DNA from 2 places in the Mesorhizobium sp. LjNodule214 genome. Region 1 is predicted to be linked to the other one. Evidence: riboswitches for the same ligand, from Rfam matches in the RefSeq annotation. Region 1 holds a riboswitch; the other holds the start of a gene.
The links. A riboswitch is a leader RNA that binds a small molecule or an ion and turns the genes downstream of it on or off. The one in region 1 is predicted to bind cobalamin.
Positions count from the first base shown of each region.

Region 1 (4,183 bases):
CAGCCGGATGGCGTCGATGCGGCCCATATGGCCGAACCAACCTTCACGGCTGGAGCGCTCCTCGATCATGAAGCCGAGCGACAGGCCGGGCATTCGGCTGCCCAGCAATTCCAGCTCCTTGCGGAAGATGATTTCTTCCGGCCGGCGCGCGCAGTTGACGAAGCCGACATCGGTCCATGGCGCGCAGTCGTTCAACCAGCGCAGCATCGACATCATCGGCGTGACGCCGGAGCCGGCCGAGATAAGCAGATACTTTGCCGCAGGATGGCTGTGGAGCGAGAAGTCGCCCACCGGCCCGTAGGCCTTTACGTGGGTGCCGGGCTTCAGATGATCGAACATCCAGCGCGTGCCGACGCTGCCGGCCTGTGCCTTGACCGTCACCGCAATTGAGAAGGGCCGTGACGGCGACGACGACAGCGTGTAGGTGCGCATCAGCGGACCGTCGGCGGTCGGCAGTTCCAGCGTCACGAACTGGCCCGGCTTGTAGCGGAACCAGGTCTGGTTGTCGGAGCGGAAGGTGAAGGTCTTGACGTCGGGCGCCTCGTCGGCGACGCCGATCACCTCCAGCACCTGCAGCCTGTCGTTCCAGGGCGCCATCTCGTCGAGGTGGCGGTAGAGGCCGAGATCGGTCATCGCATTCATCCCCTCACCCCTCAGGCGACATTGCGCAGCGCCGGCCGGCCGCCTTCGGCAAGGCGCGGGCCGATGAAGGACGCGTACCATTCGACGAACTGGATGACGCCGCCCTCATGCAGTTCCGAATAGGGGCCGGGCTCGTAGGCCGGCGACAGGATGCCGAAGGCGTTTTCCTCGACGATGCGGCGATCCTGGTCGTTGGTCTCGGTCCAGACATGGGTGAGTTCTTCGAGGTTGTAATCGACGCCCTCGACCGCATCCTTGTGCACCAGCCACTTCGTCGTCACCGCGGTTTCCGTGGCGCTGATCGGCAGCACGCGGAAGGTCACCGCGTGGTCGATGAGGATGTGGTTCCATGTCGTTGGGTAGTGATAGTGCATCAAGGTGCCGATCCGATCGGCCGAGACCGTGTCGGACAGGTTCTTTGTCACCGCGCGCTTGCCGTTCATCGTGTAGCTGACGGCATCGCGCAGCAGCGGCGCGCGGGTGGCGCGATATTGTCCGGCCGGGTCGATGCGGAACTTGCTCGGCAGGCCCGCCGCCTCGCATTTCGCCCAGTGCGCCAGCATTTCGGGGTCGCTGTCGGCGCCTTGCACGCCGGTGACCGTCGGTGCTTCCGGAAAAGTCTTGCACAGTTCGGGATGATTGCCGGCGCAGTGGTAGCACTCACGGTTGTTTTCCCAGACGAGCTTCCAGTTGCCCTTCTCGACGATAGTCGATTCGAAGGCGACCTTTGCCTCGCGCAACCGGTGCGGCAGGAGGTAAGGCTCGATCATCGCCCGCATCGGCGCGAAGTCGGCCGGCTCTTTTGCCAGGCAGATGAAGATGTAGCCGCCGACGCTTTCGCAAGCGACCGGCTTCAGGCTGAACTGGCTCTTGTCGAAACCATCGGCCATCTGCCGGGCGAACAACAGCCGGCCGTCGAGTTCGTAGGTCCACTGGTGATAGGGGCAGACCAGCTTTGCCGCAGTGCCCTTCTCGGCGTTGCAGACGCGGCTGCCGCGATGGCGGCAGGAATTGTGGAAGGCGTTGATCTTGCCTTGCTGGTCGCGCACCAGCACGACTGGATAGTCGCCGATCTGGGCGGTGATGAAGCTGCCGGGCTTCGGCAGTTCGCAGTCATGGCCGATGAACAGCCAGTCGCGATACCAGATCAGCTCCATGTCGAGCTTGAAGAAATCGGCGTCGGTATAAAAGGGCTGTTCCAGCGAGTAGCCCTGCTTGCGGCTGTGCAGCAGCCTCAGCATGTCGTTGCGCGCATCCATGTCCTGTCCTTATCGTTTAAGGACTGAACTGGTGGTGATGGAGGAAAGACCGGCGGCAATCCGGCGGCAGACCGGACATGCACCATCCACCTCTTGACCGCCCACCGCGATCAGTCGAGTCTAGAAATCTCCGGCTGGTTTCCGGGCTCTGGAGTGTCCTTGCGGACGGTCGCGACACCTTCCCAGGCGGATTGCCCAGTGGTCTCCCGTTGCGACTTGAACTCCACCACCGTTGCGGGGGCAGCGCCGGGTTTTGACCGGCTTCCCAATTCTCCGCTTCGTCGGCGACGAGGCAGCACCTGAGATGAATTGATCTAACCATGACGGCCGGATTGCCGGCGGTATGAAAACGACATCGCATCCATGTGTCGCGACACGGATGGTGATTACCGCAGCCAAACTCCAGGGACGCCGATTTCCGCTTCTGCCGCACTTGGTGCCCGTCACGAATCGCTCGCGATCGGGCTTTAGCCGGCGTCAAAATGGTTAACAGTATCGAAAAGTGACTATTAGCAGATTCTAAAATCGAACCGAACGGTTCGTTTCTGTTGACGGTGCGTGCAGGACGGTGTGAACGCTGGCACTCCGACACAGTTGGTGATGCATAGGCGGCTTTTTGATAACCAATTGATAAAGTTGATAAAAGGTTCGGTGGTAGTAGGCTCTGGTACAATTTCAAGATGCAGAGTCATGGTCCACACGGAACAACTTCGTGATTGGAAACCGCCACCTGGCTTTCCCACATCGGGGCTGTCCGAACGACGCGAATTCCTTCCCAAGACACGCCGCTAGACGGACGGAAAACTGAAATACTGGAGTATTTAAAAATGAAAAAGATTGTTCTCACTGCCGCCGCCCTTCTGGCCATTTCCGGCAGCGCCTTCGCAGGCAGCGACAACTATGGCTCCAATGGCGCCGACCAGCCCGTTGCTGCAGTGGACAGCTCGTACACCGCTTCGATCAAGAAGTCGGAACCGGCCACCGAGAAGCCTGTCGACCAGGGCAGCGACCGCAACCTGTTCGGCAACAACTAACAGCCGATCCCAAGACGCAGAGCGGCGGTCAAGCCCGCCGCTCCGGGAACTGAAAATCCAGGAGCACCCAAAATGAACAAGATTGTCCTTACTGCCGCCGCGCTTCTGATCGCCGGCGGCAGCGCCTATGCCCGCAACGACAGCGTTGGTGCGAGTGCCGTCAACAAGCAGACGACCGCCAACATCGACACCACGCAGACCTCGTCTGTGCGTAATACCGGCTCGCCGGTCTACAAGCTGCTGAACTCGTCGGGCGACGTGCAGAAGTCCGCCTCTCAGGGCAGCGACCGCAACCTCTTCGGCAACAACTGACCGCCGAGGTCGTTAGCAAAACAAGAGCGGCGGGCTAGGCCCGCCGCTCTTGTTTTTATGTTTTTATGCAATGCCAGATGGCCTGTCTTCAGGCCGCCTTCACTTCCGGCGCGTGGAGCGAGAAGGAGTGGCCGTCCGCGTCGAAGATATGCAGGTCGCCGGCGTCCGCGCCCAGCCGCAGCGTCGTCCCGCGCTTGACCTCGACATTGCCCGGCATCTTGGTCACCAGCGGCAGGTCGGCGCGGCCGATATCGACATAGACGAGCTGAACCTCACCGAGCTGCTCGACATAATCCACCGTTCCCTCGAACAGATAGTCCGCGCCGGTAGCAATCACCAGATCCTCCGGTCTGACGCCGAAGCTGACCGCAGCGCCTTTCGCCGATGCCGGCGTGGCGATCGGCACCGTCGCCTTGCGGCCGCCGACATGGCTGACAATGGTCGGGTTGCCGGTCTTGTCGATCGTCGCCGGCAGGATGTTCATGGCCGGTGAGCCGATGAACTGGGCGACGAACAGATTGCCCGGCCGCTTGTAGAGCTCCATCGGCGTGCCGACCTGCTCGATATGGCCTTCCTTCAGCACCACGATGCGGTCGGCCAGCGTCATCGCCTCGACCTGGTCGTGGGTGACGTAGATCATCGTCGTATTCGGCATCGATTCCTTCAGCTTGGCGATCTCGATGCGGGTGGCGACGCGCAGTGCCGCGTCGAGGTTCGACAGCGGTTCGTCGAACAGGAACACTTTCGGATTGCGCACGATGGCGCGGCCGATGGCGACGCGCTGGCGCTGGCCGCCCGACATCGCCTTGGGCAGCCGGTCGAGATATTTGGTCAGTTGCAGGATCTCGGCCGCCTGCCGCACCCTCTTGTCGATCTCGGCCTTGCTTTCCTTGCCGATCTTCATCGAGAACGCCATGTTGTCGTAGACCGTCATGT
Region 1 is NZ_CAXUPE020000001.1:1,188,729-1,192,911, reverse strand. Features, by position in the region: gene ACSQ3Z_RS05830 (2Fe-2S iron-sulfur cluster-binding protein) at 1-633, opposite strand, end outside; gene ACSQ3Z_RS05825 (aromatic ring-hydroxylating oxygenase subunit alpha) at 654-1,901, opposite strand; cobalamin riboswitch at 2,017-2,219, opposite strand; gene ACSQ3Z_RS05820 (DUF680 domain-containing protein) at 2,729-2,935, shown strand; gene ACSQ3Z_RS05815 (DUF680 domain-containing protein) at 3,008-3,247, shown strand; gene ACSQ3Z_RS05810 (ABC transporter ATP-binding protein) at 3,336-4,183, opposite strand, start outside.

Region 2 (4,183 bases), on a different contig from region 1:
GGCACGCGCACGAGATCGCCGCGCAGCGAATAGGACCAGGCGTGGTAGGGGCAAGTGATCAGCCGCGCTTTGAGCCGCCCCTCGCTCTCCTGGCAAAGCTGCGAACCACGGTGACGGCAGGTGTTGTGGAAGGCACGCAATTCGCCGGTCTCGTCGCGCAGCACGACGATCTCCTGGGTGCCGACACGGAAGGTTCGGAACGCCAGCGGCTGGGCAAGGTCGGCCTCGCGGCAGACCAGCAGCCAGCTTTTGTACCAGATGGCGTCGAGATCGCGCTGGTAGGCCTCGACGTCCCAATAGGCGGAGGACGGCAGCGTCGGCTCGAGCCGCGTCAAGCCATTGTAGAGGTCGCGTTCGGTCTGATCGGGCTGCATGGCCGGCTCCCTGGATGGCGCAGCCGACACCCGGCCGGGGCCTTTGTCAATTGGCGCGCGCCGCCGCCATTGTGGCGCGCAATGGCGAACTTTAAGGTCGGTTCATCCCCCTCCGGCATTCCTGCCGGTCGCCCGAGGTCGCAGGTCATGCCGGCAAGAACGATGTCGCTCACGCAAGAGCTGGTCGCCCGCTGTTTTCGCGCGGTCGAGGATAGCGGACCGGACCCGGACGCCGCGCATCTGGACGACAGCGACTATGAGGCGATGGTGGACGCGCTGGAGGCGGAACTGCCTGCCACCGAGCCGCTCTGGTTGTTCGGCTACGGTTCGCTGATCTGGAAACCCGAAATCGACCATGTCGAGGAGCGGGTCGCGGTGGCGCGCGGCTGGCACCGCTCCTTCTGCATGAAGATGACACGCTGGCGCGGCACCAAGGATCAGCCCGGCCTGATGATGGCGCTGGATCGCGGCGGGCAATGCAAGGGCGTCGCCTTTCGGCTGGGCAATGACGATCGGCGCCAGCAGCTCGACAAGCTTTTGCGGCGCGAAGTGACGCTGAAGCCGACCAGCTACCATCCGCGCGTGCTCAGGGTGGCGAGCGACAGCGGCCCACTGCGGGTGCTGGCCTTCGTCATCAATCGCAAGGGCACCACCTATGCCGGGCCGCTCGACGAAGACGAGGTGGTCGAAAGGCTGGCGACGTCGTGCGGGCACTGGGGATCCGGCGCCGACTATCTCTACAACACGGTCAAGAACCTGGAGCAGCGCGGCATTCATGATTCCCGTCTGTGGCGGCTGCAGCACCTGGTGGCCGAGCGGATCGCCATGTCGGATCGCTGACCTACTGCATGTCGCCCAGAAGTGCGCAGCGGTTTTGGGAAAACGACATGCATAAAACAAAGACCTAAAGCGCGTCGGCTGAATCCGTTTCGGCGCGATGCGCTTTAGGTGGCGCATTCGCGCTGGTAACGGGCGGAATTTGGTTTGCCGGAGGCAGTGATTCTGCCTATAGTCGCGCCCTGTCGTCGGTTCCATTAGGGACCAAGAGGGAATGCGGTGAGGGCTGAATTGTTGCCCGATGCCGTGGCTGCCCCCGCAACTGTGTGCGGTAGTCCTCCCCATAAGCCACTGAAGATTTTTCTTCGGGAAGGTGGGGAAGGGTGCTGATCCGCGAGCCAGGAGACCTGCCGGCGACAGGGAACTGACTTCTGTGCCCTCGGGTGGAGGGCGAAAGGACAAGATATGAATACCGCTTCGGTCTCTCTCGGCGCTTCCGTCTCCTCGCAGTCGCGCCTCATGCAGCTCGTGCTTAGCGCGTTTCTGGGCATTTTCGTCATCGGCGTTGTCGGCTTCTCGCACATCGATGCGGTCCACAATGCCGCGCACGACTATCGCCATTCGATGGCGTTTCCCTGCCACTGACGAGGACCTGACATCATGAATCTGTTTCGCAACGTCGTGTTCATCGCGGCGATCGCAGGGCTCGTGGCCGGCGTCGTTCTCGCCTGCATGCAGGCCTTTGCCACCGTGCCGCTCATCCTGAAGGCCGAGGTCTACGAACAGGCCGGAGGCGGCCACCAGCATGAGCATGCCGCAGCGCCGGCAGCCCCAACCGGCAACGCTACGGATACCAATGCCATGAGTAGCGCCGCACCGGCGCCGGTTGAGGCGGCCGCTCCGGCGGAGGACGAAAGCTGGGCGCCGGCCGATGGCTTCGAGCGCTTCGCCTTCAGCGTGCTGGCCAACATCGTCACCGGCATCGGCTTCGCGCTGGTCCTGGTCGCGGTTTCGGAGTTTGCCGGCGGCATCGGCAATTGGCGCCAGGGCGTGTTCTGGGGGCTGGCCGGTTTTGCCGCGTTCACGCTGGCGCCGGGCCTTGGCCTGCCGCCGGAATTGCCGGCGATGCCGGCGGCCGACCTCACCGAACGCCAGATCTGGTGGTGGGCAACGGTGGCGGCGACGGCGGCCGGTCTCGGCCTGATCGCCTTCCGCAAGTCGCTGCCGCTGGCGATCCTGGCCGTGGTCCTGATCGTGGCGCCGCATATTGTCGGCGCGCCGCAGCCGGACAGCTTCGAGACGCCGATCCCCGAAGGTCTGCATCACCAGTTCGTGGTGGCGGTGACGGTGACCAATCTGGTGTTCTGGCTGGTGCTCGGCGCCGTCGTCGGCGTGGTGCGCGGACGCTTCACCGGTACGGCGACCAGCCTGCGCGACAGCTTTGCCTGATCGCAAAGGATTGACCTTCATCATCGGCGGTGCGCGCTCCGGCAAGAGCGCGCATGCCGAATCCTTGGTGACGGCAGGGCCGGCGCCCTGGACCTATATCGCCACTGCTGAAGCCTATGACCAGGAGATGCGCGAACGCATCGCGCTGCACCGCTCGCGGCGTGGCGAAGGCTGGACGACCATCGATGCGCCGCTCGACCTGGCCGGCGCGCTCGCAGCTCTGCCCGATGGCCGGCCGGTGCTGATCGACTGCCTGACACTGTGGCTGACCAACCATATGCTGGCTGAACACGATCTTGACGCCGAATGCCGGCAACTAGCGGACGCGCTGTCGCGGCCGCGCGGACCGTGGTTCGTGGTGTCCAACGAAGTTGGCCAGGGTATCGTGCCGGACAATGCGCTTGCCCGCCGGTTCCGCGACGCCGCAGGCCGCCTCAACCAGCAGGTCGCCGCAGTTGCCGACACGGTGCTGCTGATGGTGGCGGGGCTGCCGCTGAAGGTGAAATGAGATGACCGATATCGATCCCAAGGACGAGGAACGCCATCGCGCCAAGATGGCCAAGCGCAAGGCGGTGCAGGACGCCGAGGTGGCGGGCAAGACGATCGAGAAGGGGCTGCTGATCGTCAACACCGGTCCGGGCAAGGGCAAGACCACCGCCGCGTTCGGGCTGGCGCTGCGGGTGCTCGGCTACGGCAAGCGCGTCGGCGTCGTCCAGTTCATCAAAGGCAAATGGCATACCGGTGAAAAGGAGGCCTTTGCGGCGTTCGGCGACCGCGTCGTCTGGCATGCGATGGGCGAGGGTTTCACCTGGGAAACGCAGGACCTGAAGCGCGATATCGCCGCCGCCGAGGCCGCCTGGGCAAGGGCGCTCGAGCTGATGGCCGATCCGTCGATCAGCCTTGTGGTGCTCGACGAACTCAACATCGCGCTGCGCTACGACTATCTCGATCTCGACGGTGTGGTCGCGGCGCTGAAAGGCCGGCGTGAGGGCCTGCACGTCGTCGTCACCGGACGCAACGCCAAGCCGGCGCTGGTTGAGGCTGCCGACCTCGTCACCGAGATGGGCCTGACCAAGCACCATTTCGCTGCCGGCGTGAAGGCGCAGCAAGGGATCGAGTTCTGATATCTCAGAATGTCAGGTAAATGACGAGCGCCGACAGGATGCCGGACAGCCCGATCAGCAGATAGTCGGCGATCCGGTAGAGCGTCAGCGCCCGCCTGATATCGGTGCTGTCGGCTTCGCGCCGGCCGCCTTCGCCCATGAATGCATCCTCGACGACGACGCCGCCGTAGCTGCGCGGCCCGGCCAGCGCCAGACCGAGCGCGCCGGCCATTGCTGCTTCCGGCCAGCCGGCATTGGGCGAGCGGTGCTTTCTCGCGTCGCGCCGCACGGCCTGCCAGGCACTGCTCGGATCGGCGCCTTTGACGATGAAGGCGGCAAGCACGATCAGCAGCGCCGTCAGCCTGGAGGCCGGGAGGTTGATGAAATCGTCGAAACGAGCGGCCGCCCGACCGAAGCCCTCGTGGCGCGGGGTGCGGTGGCCGATCATCGAATCGGCGGTGTTGGCAGCCTTGTAGGCGA
Region 2 is NZ_CAXUPE020000002.1:435,725-439,907, reverse strand. Features, by position in the region: gene ACSQ3Z_RS16060 (aromatic ring-hydroxylating oxygenase subunit alpha) at 1-374, opposite strand, end outside; gene ACSQ3Z_RS16055 (gamma-glutamylcyclotransferase) at 522-1,214, shown strand; cobalamin riboswitch at 1,384-1,580, shown strand; gene ACSQ3Z_RS16050 (CbtB domain-containing protein) at 1,617-1,796, shown strand; gene ACSQ3Z_RS16045 (CbtA family protein) at 1,812-2,600, shown strand; gene cobU (bifunctional adenosylcobinamide kinase/adenosylcobinamide-phosphate guanylyltransferase) at 2,593-3,108, shown strand; gene cobO (cob(I)yrinic acid a,c-diamide adenosyltransferase) at 3,110-3,724, shown strand; gene cbiB (adenosylcobinamide-phosphate synthase CbiB) at 3,729-4,183, opposite strand, start outside.
Region 2: linked by a shared signal. The riboswitch ahead of ACSQ3Z_RS16050 (CbtB domain-containing protein) and the one ahead of ACSQ3Z_RS05825 (aromatic ring-hydroxylating oxygenase subunit alpha) in region 1 are both predicted to bind cobalamin.